DNA from 2 places in the Collimonas arenae genome. Region 1 is predicted to be linked to the other one. Evidence: predicted binding sites of a transcription regulator. Region 1 holds the regulator's gene; the other holds the start of a gene.

Region 1 (7,437 bases):
CAAGGCACAGTTCGGCGAGGCGTTTAGCTTCCGGCGTGATGGCCTTGATGTCGTACAACGAGATGGTCTGGGCCGCATCTTCCAGCAAATCGAGAATGTCATCCATGCGGGTGATCAACTGATGGATATCATCGCGGTCGATCGGTGTAATAAAGGTCTTGTGCAACATATCGATCGCATGATGCGTGACCTGGTCGGCCTGCTTCTCTATGCCCTCAATCGCGTGTACGCGAATTTCCAGATCGTCGAAATTAGTCATCAACGCCACCATTTCTTTGGCGCCTTTGACGCATAGCTCTGCATGTTGATTAAAGAGCTCAAAGAATTTGCCCTCGGTGGGCATCAATCGTCCAAACATGTTTATTCTCTCTTATGAGGGTTAAGCTGAATCTAAAACTGAAACAAAAACTAAAATTGCATTTAAACCAAGGGTATTAATTTAAAGCAAACAATGTCACGAAACTGAAATATATCAGGCTCGCTTATCCAACGCTTTACAGGTTTTGTAAAATTTGCGTTGCTGCAACAAAAAAGGCAACGATCAATCGCCGCCGTATGGGGCATCCAGGTTACCGACGTAGTTGTCGAATTTGGTGTATTGCCCCAGGAAGCTGAGGCGCACACTACCAATCGGGCCGTTACGCTGCTTGCCGATAATGATTTCTGCCGTGCCCTTTTCTTGCGAATCCGGGTTATACACTTCGTCACGATAAATGAACAGAATCACGTCGGCATCCTGCTCGATAGCGCCGGATTCGCGCAAGTCGGACATGACAGGCCGTTTATTGGGACGCTGCTCCAGCGAGCGGTTCAGCTGCGACAGCGCGATCACCGGGCACTGCAGTTCTTTCGCAAGGCCCTTCAAGTTACGCGAGATTTCAGAAATTTCGGTGGCGCGGTTTTCACCGGCATTATTGGCCGACATCAGTTGCAGGTAATCGATGATGATCAGGCCGAGAGTGCCGCACTGGCGCGACAACCGGCGTGCGCGGGCACGCAATTCGATCGAGCTGAGCGCCGGGGTTTCATCGATGAACAGCTGGGCATCGTTCATCTTCTGGATCGCATGGGTCAGGCGCGGCCAGTCTTCGTCATTCAGGCGGCCGGTACGAAGGCGGTGCTGGTCCAACTTGCCTACCGAACCCAGCATACGCATGGCGAGCTGGGTGCCGCCCATTTCCATCGAAAAAATTGCAACCGGCAAACCGCTGTCGATCGCCACGTTTTCGCCGATGTTGACCGAGAACGCCGTCTTACCCATCGACGGCCGGCCCGCCACGATCACCAGGTCTCCTTTTTGCAGACCGGAGGTCATCTTGTCGAGATCGATAAAACCGGTCGAGACGCCGGTAATATCGCTTTGGTTGTCGCGGTTGTAGAGTTCGTCGATGCGTTCCACCACCTGCGTCAGCAAGGGCTGGATTTCCTGGAAACCCTGGGCGCCGCGCGCACCCTCTTCGGCAATCGCGAAAATCTTCGATTCCGCCTCGTCCAGCATCTGCTTGACTTCCTTGCCTTGCGGACTGAACGCCTGGCCGGAGATTTCATCGGCGACGGTGATCAGTTTGCGCAGAACGCCGCGATCACGCACGATCTCGGCGTAACGGCGGATATTCGCCGCCGACGGCGTGTTTTGCGCCAGCGCATTGAGATAGCTCAAACCACCCACTTCTTCAGCCTTGCCAGTACCGCTCAGCGATTCAAACACGGTGATGACGTCTGCCGGCTTGCTGCCGTTGATCAGCTTGACCATGTGCTGGAAGATGATCCGATGGTCGTAGCGATAGAAATCGTCGGCATTGACGAAGTCGGCGATCTTGTCCCAGGCCGCATTATCCAACAGCAATCCACCTAAAACGGACTGTTCTGCTTCGATCGAATGGGGTGGTACGCGGAGGGAATCTAACTGCGGATCTGACAGTGCTTTAGAAGGTGCTTTCATGGCGCGAATTATACCTGCTTCTGCCTGGCGTCTTGCTGCACTGCCAGAAAAAGGGCGTAAAAAAAGCCGGGAAAACCCGGCTTTTTTGCTTGCAGCAAATGCTGCAATAGCTATTTGGCAACAGCTAATTAAACGTGCTCGCCGATCACAGCGATAATGATATCGACCACGACATCGGTATGCAGAGCAACAGCAACAGCGTGTTCGCCAGTAGTCTTCAGCGGGCCGTTCGGCAAGCGAACTTGCGCTTTCTCAACTGGGAAACCTTGCTTGGTCAACGCTTCAGCGATGTCGAAGTTGGTCACGGAACCGAACAGACGGCCGTCAACACCCGATTTTTGCGAGATTTGAACAGTCAGACCGCTCAATTTTTCGCCTTGGCCTTGCGCCACAGCCAGCTTGGCTGCTGCTGCTGTTTCCAGATCAGCGCGCTTCGCTTCGAATTCAGCGATAGCTGTAGTTGTAGCACGACGTGCCATGCGTTGCGGGATCAGGAAATTACGTGCGTAACCGTCCTTGACGCGAACAACTTCACCCAGATTGCCGAGATTAACGACTTTTTCCAACAGAATAACTTGCATATTTTTCTCCTATTTCAAGTCGTCAATTAAGCGTTGTGCAGATCGGTGTATGGCAGCAGCGCCAGGAAACGTGCGCGCTTGATCGCAGTATCCACTTGACGTTGATAGATTGCCTTGGTGCCGGTCAGACGTGCTGGCATGATCTTGCCGTTTTCTTGAACAAAATCCTTGAGCGTGTCGACGTCCTTGTAGTCAACGCTGGCAACGTGTGCAGCGGTGAAACGGCAGAATTTCTTGCGCTTGAACAGCGGGTTTTGTTGTTGACGCTTGTTTTTCAGTTTACTTTTATCGAACTTTTTACCGAATGCCATTTTTGGCTCCTGTATCTAAAATAATTAATCTGCAATTTCAGCTATGTTCCTGAGGAAGCATCTGCTTCTATCGCAGCGAAATCCGTGATGTGAAATACCAGACTTCTACCATTGCGACTCTTGCGTGCCATGAACCCGGTAAACCAGAAAGTACCACCCAACTGCGCCTGACTGAATCTTCCCGAAATCTCGCCAACAGCTAGTGCGGCAATTTCGAATTCGATCAAACGCTTGATTCCTGCTTCAATCGGCTCCGACCGATGCTGCAAATTTGCAGATACAATCGGAATGCCTGCCGGCGTATAACGGATGACTTCACGTTCGGCAATATCGGCAACCAGCTGAAACACGTTATTGGCTTGACTCACTCCTGATGGACTCGATGGCTATAGGATCGCTGATAGGTCGGGCAATTAGGCTGCCGGCGCTTCAGTGCGATGGCTCTTGGCAGCATCTTCCTTCTGCACAGCCTTCATCATTGGCGAAGGACCAGTTTCGGCCTTCTTCAGCTTGACAGTCAGATGACGCAACACTGCATCATTGAACTTGAAGCCGGTTTCGATTTCAGCCAGAGTTTCGCTGTCGCACTCGATGTTGAGGCAGACGTAATGCGCTTTTGCCAGTTTCTGGATCAGGTAAGCCAGTTGACGGCGACCCCAGTCTTCCACGCGATGTACAGTGCCGCCACGTGTTGTGACGATACCTTTGTAGCGTTCGATCATTGCAGGCACTTGCTCGCTTTGATCAGGATGGACGATAAATACGATTTCATAATGACGCATGTAAGCTCCTTTTGGACGGATTGAAGAATCGCCCACCTCGGCGTCAAGACGAGTGTGGGAAGAGGAAAACCAGCAATAGTACGCGCAATTGCAACAAAACTCAATGCTTTCAAGCGCCTGCAACTACTTCCGCATAAGGAAGTGGTTTAATCGCATCATTTATCTTGCATTTGCACAAATACTGTACAAAAATACAGACTGTTGATATACACAGCACTAATGCAATGGCATTAAATACGTTTTTTGCGCAACCGTACCTTATGTACTTTAGCCGCCTTACCTGAATTGAACAGTTGGGGGCAGCGCAGTCCGGCTGCACCGGCTCTTAAACCTTGCCTTGCGAATATTGCAAACAAATACCTATGATCAAACTGACCGCCCGCCAACAGCAAATCCTCGACCTGATCAAGGACGCCATCGAAAACACGGGTTTTCCGCCGACGCGCGCTGAAATAGCGACCGAGCTTGGCTTTCGTTCAGCCAATGCGGCCGAAGAACACTTGCAAGCGCTGGCGCGCAAGGGCGCCATCGTGATAGCGCCCGGCACCTCGCGTGGCATCCGCCTGACCGAAACCACCCTGCGCAGCCAAGGCACACAACTGGCGTTGCCGCATCCCGCCCTGATGCAACTCAGCCTGCCGCTGGTTGGACGGGTTGCCGCCGGATCGCCGATCCTGGCGCAAGAACACATCCAGGCTACCTACAATGTCGACCCCGCCCTGTTCAGCGCCAAACCGGATTATTTGCTGAAGGTGCGCGGCATGTCGATGCGCGACGCTGGCATCATGGATGGCGACTTGTTGGCAGTAAAGAAAACCGACAGCGCCAGAAATGGCCAGATTGTCGTCGCGCGCCTTGGCGACGACGTGACTGTCAAGCGCTATCAGAAATCAGGCTCGGTGATCCAGTTGCTTCCTGAAAACCCGGATTTTGAACCTATTATCGTGACACCGAGCCAGGAAGATTTCGCCCTTGAAGGCCTGGCGGTTGGCCTACTGCGCAGCTGGAACTAACTGAAAACAGGACAACAGCCGGCTGATATCGTCTGGCTACCGAACTCAGGAACGATCAAGGCGACGCCGCTTAGTCAGAATCTGACTGGCGATCCCGCGCAAGATATTGACCTCCTCGGTTTCCAGCTGGGCGCGGGAAAACAGGCGCTTAAGGCGCGGCATCAGTTTTTTCGGGCTGACAGGATCAAGGAATTCAATCTCGATCAAGGCCTGCTCCAGATGTGCAAACATGCCATCGATATCGCTCAGGCTGGCGGCATTGCCCTGGAAGCCAATTTCACTGCCGACCGGCAAAGGCAAATCCTCGCTGGCAGCTACCCGGCATTCATAAGCCAGCACTTGTACAGCCTGCGCCAGATTCAGCGATGAATATTCAGGATTGGCAGGAATATTCAGTAAGACATTGCACTTTTCGACCACTTCATTCGGCAGACCGTAGCGCTCGCTGCCGAACAGCACCGCAGCGTTCAGGCTGGCATCAGCGGCCAACTGGGCGGCCAACGCGCGCGGGGCAGTCAAAGGCGGGGAAAATTCGCGCAAGCGTGCGCTCAGCGCCGCAGCAAAGTTGCAGCCCTCCAAAGCCTCTTCGACAGTAGCAACGATCCGCGCTGAAGCCAGGATGTCTTGTGCGCCGCTGGCAAATGCAACGGCCTCATCTCTTTGCAACACATCGGGGAAGCGCGGATTGACCAGGACCAGCTCGGAAAAACCCATGGTTTTGATAGCGCGGGCAGCCGCACCAACATTGCCAGGACTACTGGTTTCGACCAGCACAAAGCGCAGGCGGTTGAAAAGAGACGTATTGATTTTGGCCAGCTTCATTTAAAATAGCGCCATAACGCGGATTTCTGCGACTAAAAGCTGCTTATTTATCAAAATATTCATCTGCACGTCCGCATCGTTCATTATTATTAATCATAGTGGTGGTTCTGTTCCCGGTTGGCACAGTGCCGCCATTTTAACGGAACCCTACCTCGATTATGCATCCAATGCTCAATACGGCCATCAAGGCCGCCCGTCGCGGTGCCCAAGTCATTTCGCGCGCCTCTTTCGACCTCGATCTGCTGAAGGTAACGAAGAAACAGCATAACGACTTCGTCACCGAAGTCGACCAGGCTGCCGAAGCGGCGATCATCGACGTCTTGAAGAATGCCTACCCGGATCACGCAATCCTGGCCGAAGAATCTGGCGCCTCCGCCAATCTGCATGACGACAACGAAAACGTCTGGATCATCGATCCGCTGGATGGCACTACCAACTTTATCCACGGCTTCCCACAATACTGCGTCTCGATCGCATTGCAGCACAAGGGCCAGATCACGCAAGCGGTGATCTACGACCCAACCCGCAACGATTTGTTCACCGCCACCAAGGGTTCCGGCGCCTATCTGAACGACAAGCGGATTCGCGTAGGCAAGCGCGACAAGATCGCCGACGCCCTGATTGGTACCGGCTTCCCGTTCCGTGAAACCGAAGGTCCGGCCATGGATGAGTACATGAAGATGTTCCGTATCATGACCCAAAATTGCGCTGGCCTGCGTCGCCCCGGCTCAGCCGCTCTCGACCTGGCCTACCTGGCCGCAGGTCGCCTCGACGGCTTCTTCGAAAAAGGGCTGAAGCCTTGGGATATCGCTGCCGGCTCACTGCTGATCAGCGAATCGGGCGGCATCATTGGCGATTTCAGCGGCGAATCCGACTACCTGTACAAGGGTGACGTACTCGCCGGCAGCCCTAAGGTATTTGCCCAGATGGTTGGTTTGTTGTCACCGTTTGCCAAGAAATAATAGAACGCCGGTTACAGCACGGCCGTTACTGCAGAGCGCTTCCGTCACGGTAATTTTGCGGTAACCGGTAAAACTGTTTTTTGCCATTTCAACTCTGCGGTTGAGAGACTACAATGCATGCGCAGCAGCGCAACTGGGTACTCTCAAGACCATCTCTCAACCCGCAGGAGAGCAATATGGCAGTCAAACCTATCCCCGACGGCTACACCAGTGTCACCGCCTATCTCGCTATTGACGGCGCAGCCGAAGCAATAGCGTTCTATCAAAAAGCTTTCAACGCAGTCGAGATTATGCGCATGGAAGGTCCCGACAAGAGAATCGGCCATGCCGAAATCCAGCTCGGTAACGCGCGCGTCATGCTGGCTGATGAATTTCCCGAAATGATGATACGCAGCCCAAAATCGCTGGGTGGAGCCGGAGTCAGCCTGATACTTTACGTCGACAATGTGGACGTAACATTCCCACAGGCAATTGCCGCCGGCGGCACCGAAATCAGGGCGGTGCAAGATCAGTTTTATGGCGACCGCTCCGGCTCGCTCAAAGATCCGTTCGGTCATACCTGGACCATCAGTACCCACATCGCCGATTATTCTGAAGAAGAGCTCCGCGAGCGTGCCGCAGCCGCGATGAAATAGGCGCGCCTCACCTCTGGTTGCATCCATATCGCCAACAACGCGGCCCACTCTGCTTTCTGGAGCGGGCCGCAGACAGTATTTTGTCCAGCCTAGACTTGAATACAGCAGAAACGCTTGCCTGTAGCCCGTCATTGTTATACTCTGCGGCGACACAGCAAATTCTCCAGTCAAATACTGCTGTCAAGGATGTTATCGGACTCAGGCATCGTTCCTCAGTCAGGGTAGCTCCAACCTCCTCTAATCCCGTTTGCCTGCGACTGGCGCCTTACACAAGGCGACAGGCCGATATTATTCTATTGAGCTGTCATGTCTTTTTCTGAACTCGGCTTGTCCGAAGCCATCGTTCGTGCCGTAACCGAACACGGATACACTACCCCTACCCCAATCCA
Region 2 (7,437 bases), 250 kb from region 1:
GTTTGCTTTTCCTTCTGGACCCGCTCGGATTTCGGCACGGCGACGACTTGCGGTTCGATGCGGATTGGCGGCGCCACCACAATCTTGGCGCGCTCTTGCACCACCACCTCTTCGCGCTTGACGGCAGCAACCTGCCCGACCTTGCGATCCTGGCGGGCTATATAGAAATTCTTCAGCCACAGCACGCCGTTTTCTATGCCGGCGCCGATACGCTCCGCCACGGTCAGCCAGGAGACGTGGAAAAACAGACTGATGCCCAAAGCAAACAGCAGCAGCAGGAACAGAGTGCCACCGGTAAAGCCAAGCGCATTTTGCGCGCCACTGCCGATCAGTTGCCCCAATACCCCACCCGGCGCACGCGGCAACTGCATGTGCATCGAGTACATGCGGGTGTATTCGATGCCCATGCTGCCAATCAGAATCAGGACAAAACCCACGCCCCGGATCAGGCCTTCCTGGTGATGTTCCGGCTCGGCGTCTTTTGCCACCAGAAAACGATGCGAAATACGGCGGTAGCCTTGCCACAAAGTGCGCAGCAACAGCGCGCACCACCACCATGCGGATGCCCCGAAGACGAATAGCAGCAAATCCGCCATGTAGGCGCCGACATGGCCGCCCCAGTTGTGCAGGACCGGCCCCGAGCCAGAGCTCGACCAGCCGCGGTCGGATTTGGAGTAACTGGCAAGAATGATGATCAGATAGCAGGTAATGACCGCATAGATGATCCAGCGCGCCTCATACAAGAGCCGAACCAGACGGCTCGGCAAGGGCTGCTTCTCTTGCTGTTTGGTATTGCGGGTATAGGCTTGGCTTGTTCTAGTCATAAATCCGGTCAATGCTGCTTGAGTGTTACTTGAGTGTCGCTTATATGATGCTTCTCAATGCTTGCTGCCTAGTATTACTGATTACTGAAATTACTGAATGCGGTCCAATCATCCATGGCAAGTTGAAATTATGCACCCAATACCTATATATATAACCAGTGTTTGATGTTTCCAATTGAAACATGTTCAAAAAAACAAGCTTGGCTACTGTGAATTTTGATGCGCCGCACACGTGCAGCCAGTAGCTCGACTATAATCTTACCGAGTTTTTGAGCGTAATTTGATGATATTCAGACTATTTATCCGCCACAAGCGAGCATAAACCGGCATTCATCGAGCCCATGACGCTCCCGACATTTGTTACCTAAGGCCTTCCATGACTACTACCAAACCCGCCAAGCACGCCCATGTATTGATCCTCGGTTCCGGACCTGCCGGCTACAGCGCTGCTGTCTACGCTGCGCGCGCCAACCTGAAACCGGTGCTGATCACCGGCGTCGAGCAAGGCGGCCAGCTGATGACCACCACCGATGTCGAAAACTGGCCTGGCGATCCGCATGGGGTTCAAGGCCCTGAACTGATGCAACGCCTGCTCAAGCATGCGGAAGAGTTCAACACCGAAATCATTTTCGACCATATCCACACCACCAAGTTGTCGGAAAAACCATTTCGCCTGATCGGCGACAATGGCGAATACACTTGCGACGCCCTGATCATCGCCACCGGCGCTTCGGCCCAGTACCTTGGCTTGCCGTCGGAAGAAGCTTTCATGGGCAAAGGCGTTTCCGCTTGCGCCACCTGCGACGGTTTCTTCTATCGCGGCCAGGAAGTCGCTGTAGTCGGCGGCGGCAATACCGCGGTCGAAGAAGCGCTATACCTGTCCAACATCGCCAGCAAAGTCACCCTGATCCATCGCCGCGACAAGTTCCGCGCCGAACCGATCCTGGTCGACCGCCTGAACGCCAAGGTAGCGGAAGGCAAGATCGTGATCAAGTACAATCACACGCTGGAAGAAGTCACCGGCGACGCCAGCGGCGTTACCGGCATCAACATCAAATCGACAGCCGACGGTAGCGTCACGCCGATCACTCTGCATGGCGTTTTCATCGCCATCGGTCATAAACCGAACACCGGCATTTTCGATGGCCAGCTGGACATGCACAACGGTTACATCAAGACCAAAACCGGCCTCGAAGGCATGGCGACCGCCACCAGCGTACCGGGTGTATTTGCCGCCGGCGATGTGCAAGACCATATCTATCGTCAGGCTATCACCAGCGCCGGCACAGGCTGCATGGCTGCACTCGACGCCCAACGCTTCCTGGAAGACTAAGGCTCTACTCCGATGATCGCGACAGCTGCATGCCATCGCGATCATCGGCTGGCAGCCCAGCCGCCTACCACTACTAACAGACGTATCCATCATGGCCGGCCCGATCAAAGACTTCAGCGCTCTCAAATCGCTGCGCAAGGAAATCAAGGCGCAGGACGAAGCACGTCAGGCCGCCGCGGCTGAAACGAAACGCCGCGAACAGGAAGCACGGCGCGACGCCGACATATTCCGCAGCAGCATCGGCAACGTCAAACCACTCGCCGTACCACCCAAATTCACACCGGACACTCCGCGCCCGTTGCCGATTGCGCGCCAGCACATGGTCGACGAACAAGCCGCGCTGGAGGAATCGCTGTCGGACGATTTCAACATCGAAACCCTGCTCGACACCGACGAAACGCTCAGTTTTTCCCGCAGCGGCATCGGCCCTGACGTCATGCGCAAGTTGCGACGCGGTCACTGGACGATCCAGCAGCAGCTCGACTTGCACGGCCTGCGGCGCGAAGAAGCACGCGAAGCCCTGGCCGAATTCCTGCGTCTGGCTGCCAAGCGCGGCTGGCGCTGCGTGCGCATCATTCACGGCAAGGGCTTGGGCTCAGTCAATAAAGAACCGGTGCTGAAATCCAAGGTGCGCAACTGGCTGGTGCAAAAGGACGAAGTGCTCGCCTTCTGCCAGGCTACTGCCGCCGAAGGCGGTTCCGGGGCATTGCTGGTATTGTTGAAGGGCCAGTCTTAAACATCCCGAGACGACCGCTCTGCCGCCTGCAAATCACCTCCCGCTCAACAACAAACAGGCTGCAAACAAACTCAGTCACGCAACTGGCACGGCTTCCCTCTTTTGTTGCAGCAAAAAGTCAGCCGCATGGCGATCCGGTCCGCTAGCCCTGCCGCCACTTCCTGCCTCAGTGCGGCAGCCAGAAAATCCGGCACCGCGCCCAGCGTGACAAACCCGAACTTGCGATATAACGCCTGACTTGGCGCAAACTCTTGAAACGTCGTCAGGTACAAGGTCGGAATCCCGCGCGATTTTCCCCACGCGATGATTGACGCAAGCAAAGCGCTACCGATACCCTGGCCACCATAGGCAGGCAAGACATCGAGCTCCGACAGGCTGGCGACAGCGCCATGCATGGCGACGCAGGCAAACCCGAGCACCGTGTGCGCCCCATCTTTTGCCACCCACAGCATGCCTGCCGCTTGCGCAGCCAGCAATTTTTCGCGCGCTATCGTTTCGCCGCGCAAATGCAATGGCAGCAGCCGCTCAGGAAACAGCGTCGCTGCCGCCTGCTCCACCTCAGCCAATGACTCGACATCGCTTGCCGACGCCAACTCAACCCGATAATCCACCATTCGATTTCTCCGAGCATTTTCGTATCCAACCGCTGTCGCCGACACCATATCACCCTACCTCCGTATTAAAGAGATCATTAAAACAAATCCATCTGCAGCTTCGGTTTCTGCACTGAAGGCGGTTGCGGACGCTTGAATTGCGAGGCATCCAGCGTCGAAAACGATCCCCGCTGGACCAACCCGAAGCGCGCCACGGCTTTCTCATAACGTTGCCGTAAGAAATCCGCCCAGATACCCTCGCCGCGCATGCGCGTACCGAAATCCGAATCGTAATCCGCGCCGCCGCGCATCTCCCGGATATGGTTCATGACCCGTTTCGCACGATCCGGAAAATGCGCTTCCAGCCATTGCTGGAACAACGGATTCACCTCCCACGGCAAGCGCAACACGATATAATTGGCGCGCACCGCGCCGGCATCCGCCGCCGCCTCGATGATCCGCTCCAGATCCGGCTCATTAATAAAAGGAATTATCGGCGCAATGCTGACGCTGACCGGGATGCCTGCATCTGCCAAAGCGCGAATGGTCCGCAAGCGGCGCGCCGGCGCAGCAGCACGCGGCTCCAGCGTACGCGCAATGGCCGGATCAAGCGTGGTAATAGTGACCGCAGCCACCGCTTGCTTCTTGGCCGCCATCGCCGCCAGCAAATCAATATCGCGCTCGATCAGCGACGACTTGGTAATCATCGCAAGCGGGTGCTCGCAGTCGTGCAATACCTGCAGGATGCGACGTGTCAGCCCAAGCTCGCGTTCGCATGGCTGATAAGCATCGGTAGCGACGCCGATAGCGATCGACGACGGCACATAAGACGGCCTGGCCAGCTCGCGCACCAGAATTTGCGGCGCATTTACCTTGGCAAAGATCCGGCTCTCGAAATCCAGCCCCGGCGACAACCCCAGATAACTATGCGTTGGCCGCGCAAAGCAATATATGCAACCGTGTTCGCAACCGCGATACGGATTCAGGGAAACGCTGAACGGCAGATCCGGCGATACATTACGGCTCAGGATACTTTTTGCCTGCTCCTCGGTCACTATCGTCCGCACAAGAGGCGCCTCAGACAGCTCATCCTCAGCAGCGCCCCAACCATCGTCGAAATCCTCGCGCTGGTCCATTTCATAACGACCCTGCATATTATTGGTCGCCCCACGGCCTTTCAGCACCACGCTGGGGCCATGGAATTTGATTACCTGCGGCGGACGCTTTGTTTGATTGTCTGACATCACAACACCAATTACTGTACATGCATACAGTATATTAGCGTAAATCCGGCATTTTGCAACGACAACGTTGTGCGCTCCTACGCTATCGCCCCGTAAAGCGACAAAGATGACGGGATTAAGCGTGAAGCAGGGAAGAAACCGGCCGCTGCTGACGCAACGCCCCCTAACGGCCCGGCCTGCGAGCCAGTTGAAGCCAAGATAACCGGGACGAGCGCCCCGGTTTCCAACACACTATTTACACCGTGCGCCGGCTAGCCGACCTTGGTAAATTTCCAGCTTTGATTGGCGCCGCCGTTGTCATCCCACAGTGTGATGGCAGACACGTTGCTGCTGCCGTAGCTGGTCGGCGACGTGCCGGAGTTATTATCGTCGATCACCCGTCCGCTCTGCACGCCGCGGATCCCGAAGCTCACGCCGTCCGCCCGCGGCACCAACACAAACTGCTGGTTGGCGCCGCCATTGCCCTGCCAGATTTCCAGCGCGGTGCCATTGGCGGTTCCCTGTCCTGTGACATCCATGACCAGGCCGCTTTTGATATTCGTCAATTGCCAGACGCCGCCGCTGGATATCGTCACGCGCCATTGCTGCTCCTGGCCGCCGGTCGGGGCTGCAATCCCGAGCCGGGTGCCGTTGGCAGTACCACCCTGGTAAGCGCCCAGCATCAGGCTGCTCAGGGCGCTGGTGAGCGTATAGATGCCGTTGTTGACCAAAGCGGGAATGAAACGCCATTGCTGGCTAAATGGCCATTCCTGATTCGCATTGTCGACCGGATTGACCACGATGTTTGCCACCGAGCCAGTCGACGAGATCGACGTCGGCGCCTTGGATGCGCCATTGACATCCAGCAGCAGCTGGCTTTGCTTGACCGTCAGGGTATAGACGCCGCTACTGACGCCGCTGGCTTGCCAGCTTTGGTTGGCCCCGCCATTAGCGCTGTAAAGGATGACCGAAGAGCCCGCCGTCGAGCTGTTGTTGGCCACATCGAGCACCGCACCGGTACTGGCGTTGGCGATCTTCAGGTTGCCGGAGGTATCGTTGGTCACCGTCCAGCCCTGTGTCGCGGCGGCGCTCAATGGTTGCAAACCTGGGTAGGTATAGCTCGAACCGGCAACCGCCGCCAACACATCCAGGTACAGGCCGCTGTTAACGTTTTGCAGGAAGTAAGTAGTGTTGGCGACTGGCGGCGGCACTGCCGCCGTGCTGACCGGGCTGGTGACGTTCAGCGGCAAACCGCTTTCTCCGTAAAAACTCAGGTTGCCCGCGCTGCCTTTGATGAACTCGAATACGACGATGGTATTGGCGCCGCTGTTGAGCCAGACTCCCGGGCAGTAGAGCCGTGTTTGCGGACCCGCCGCCGTCCAGTAGCGTCCAAGATTGCGGCCATTAACGAATACGTAGCCGCTGCTCCAGGCCGACATGTCGATATACATGTCTTGCGGCGTGGAGATATTCACCGTGGCCTTGGCAAAGAAAGGCTGGTCGCTGGCAGGTGTAGCCGCGCTGAAGGTCAGCGCCGCGATCTGGTTCGCCGACAGCGGCGACAGCGTCATGCTCCAGTTGCTCAAGGCGACGCCGTTGGCGTATACATTGCCGGACAATCCCCTGCCCTCCTGGTTCATCACCGTGCCGTAGTTGGTGCGGCCAAACGACATGCAGACTATTTTCAACGTGGCGCTGGCGGCGGCGTTGCTGATACTGAACGAGGTAACCTGCGCCGGCACTTTGCCATCCGCAACCGTGCTCAGCAGCAGATTGGGAATCCGCACGCCATTGACATAGGCCAGCGCGTAATCGGGCGCGCGGTCGAAAGTAATGCTGAAGTTGCCGCCGGCCGCCGGCAAGGTAGTCTGATAAACCGCCACCCCGGAAGGATAGATGCCAGCATTTGCAGGTTGATTCTGGTTCATGGCCAAGGCCAGCGCTTCAATGGTTTGCGGCAGCGCATTCTGAATGCCGAGCGTCATCCCAGGCAAGAATTGACTATAGCTTAGCTGGCTGCTTGTCACCGCAGGCACGTCTCCGTCTGCAATATGCGCGATACCGGCAGGCAGTGCAGAGAACGGCACGCTATACGAAGCATTGGCGACGTAAGCCCCTTGGATAGGATAGAAATTCTGGTTTGCCGCACCCGATTCGGACACCGGAGCGCCGTAATCATAAGAAGTCATCACCGGCTGGCATGCTTTGTAACAAAGGCCGTTGCCGCCCGCCGTGAAGCCGAAGTTGCTGCCGCCATGGGCAACGTACATCACGAAAGAACATTTTGCGTTGGTAAGCGCGGTGATCTGGCTGACAAAATCGCCGACATGCAACGTCTGGTTTGCATCACCCCAGTTACAGATCCAGCCAGGGTAGCACTCCGCTCCAAACGCACCCACGCCATAATTGCTGGCGGCAGTCGCGTAATTGGCGACAGAGGAACCGTCCGCCGTCATGCCGTAGGCGGTATTTGCCGGCAAGGTGATATGGTTGTTCTTAAAGCCGCTGGCGTAGCCATCGCACACACAGAATTTTTCCGCATAGCCCAGCGCCGTCCATTGCTGCGCAATCGCATTTGGATAGGTGCCGTCATCCGGCGACCAGGAGGTATATTCATTCTCCACCGCCACCAGCATGATCGGGCCGCCGGCAGACAGGGTGCGGCCTTTGACCACATTGTTGTACAGCGCCGTATTCCACTTGTTGACGGCAGCCATGTAGCTGGGGA

What was found. Region 1 encodes LexA, which represses DNA repair genes until DNA is damaged. Its sites were predicted from a motif close to ACTGTATNNNNATACAGT; they were not measured.
Region 2: a site for LexA is predicted at 4,744-4,761, ahead of LT85_RS09535 (PA0069 family radical SAM protein). Genes of this name have one in related genera too.

What each region holds. Positions count from the first base shown of each region.
Region 1 covers NZ_CP009962.1:2,359,914-2,367,350, reverse strand. The annotation lists gene LT85_RS10595 (DUF47 domain-containing protein) at 1-358, opposite strand, end outside; gene LT85_RS10590 (replicative DNA helicase) at 542-1,942, opposite strand; gene rplI (50S ribosomal protein L9) at 2,071-2,523, opposite strand; gene rpsR (30S ribosomal protein S18) at 2,550-2,834, opposite strand; gene priB (primosomal replication protein N) at 2,876-3,202, opposite strand; gene rpsF (30S ribosomal protein S6) at 3,248-3,616, opposite strand; gene lexA (transcriptional repressor LexA) at 3,979-4,629, shown strand; gene LT85_RS10560 (RNA methyltransferase) at 4,675-5,451, opposite strand; gene LT85_RS10555 (inositol monophosphatase family protein) at 5,610-6,413, shown strand; gene LT85_RS10550 (VOC family protein) at 6,590-7,048, shown strand; gene LT85_RS10545 (DEAD/DEAH box helicase) at 7,355-7,437, shown strand, end outside.
Region 2 covers NZ_CP009962.1:2,114,358-2,121,794, reverse strand. The annotation lists gene LT85_RS09555 (DNA translocase FtsK) at 1-824, opposite strand, end outside; gene trxB (thioredoxin-disulfide reductase) at 1,201-2,157, shown strand; gene LT85_RS09545 (Smr/MutS family protein) at 2,249-2,893, shown strand; gene LT85_RS09540 (GNAT family N-acetyltransferase) at 2,965-3,507, opposite strand; gene LT85_RS09535 (PA0069 family radical SAM protein) at 3,585-4,730, opposite strand; gene LT85_RS09530 (beta-galactosidase) at 4,982-7,437, opposite strand, start outside.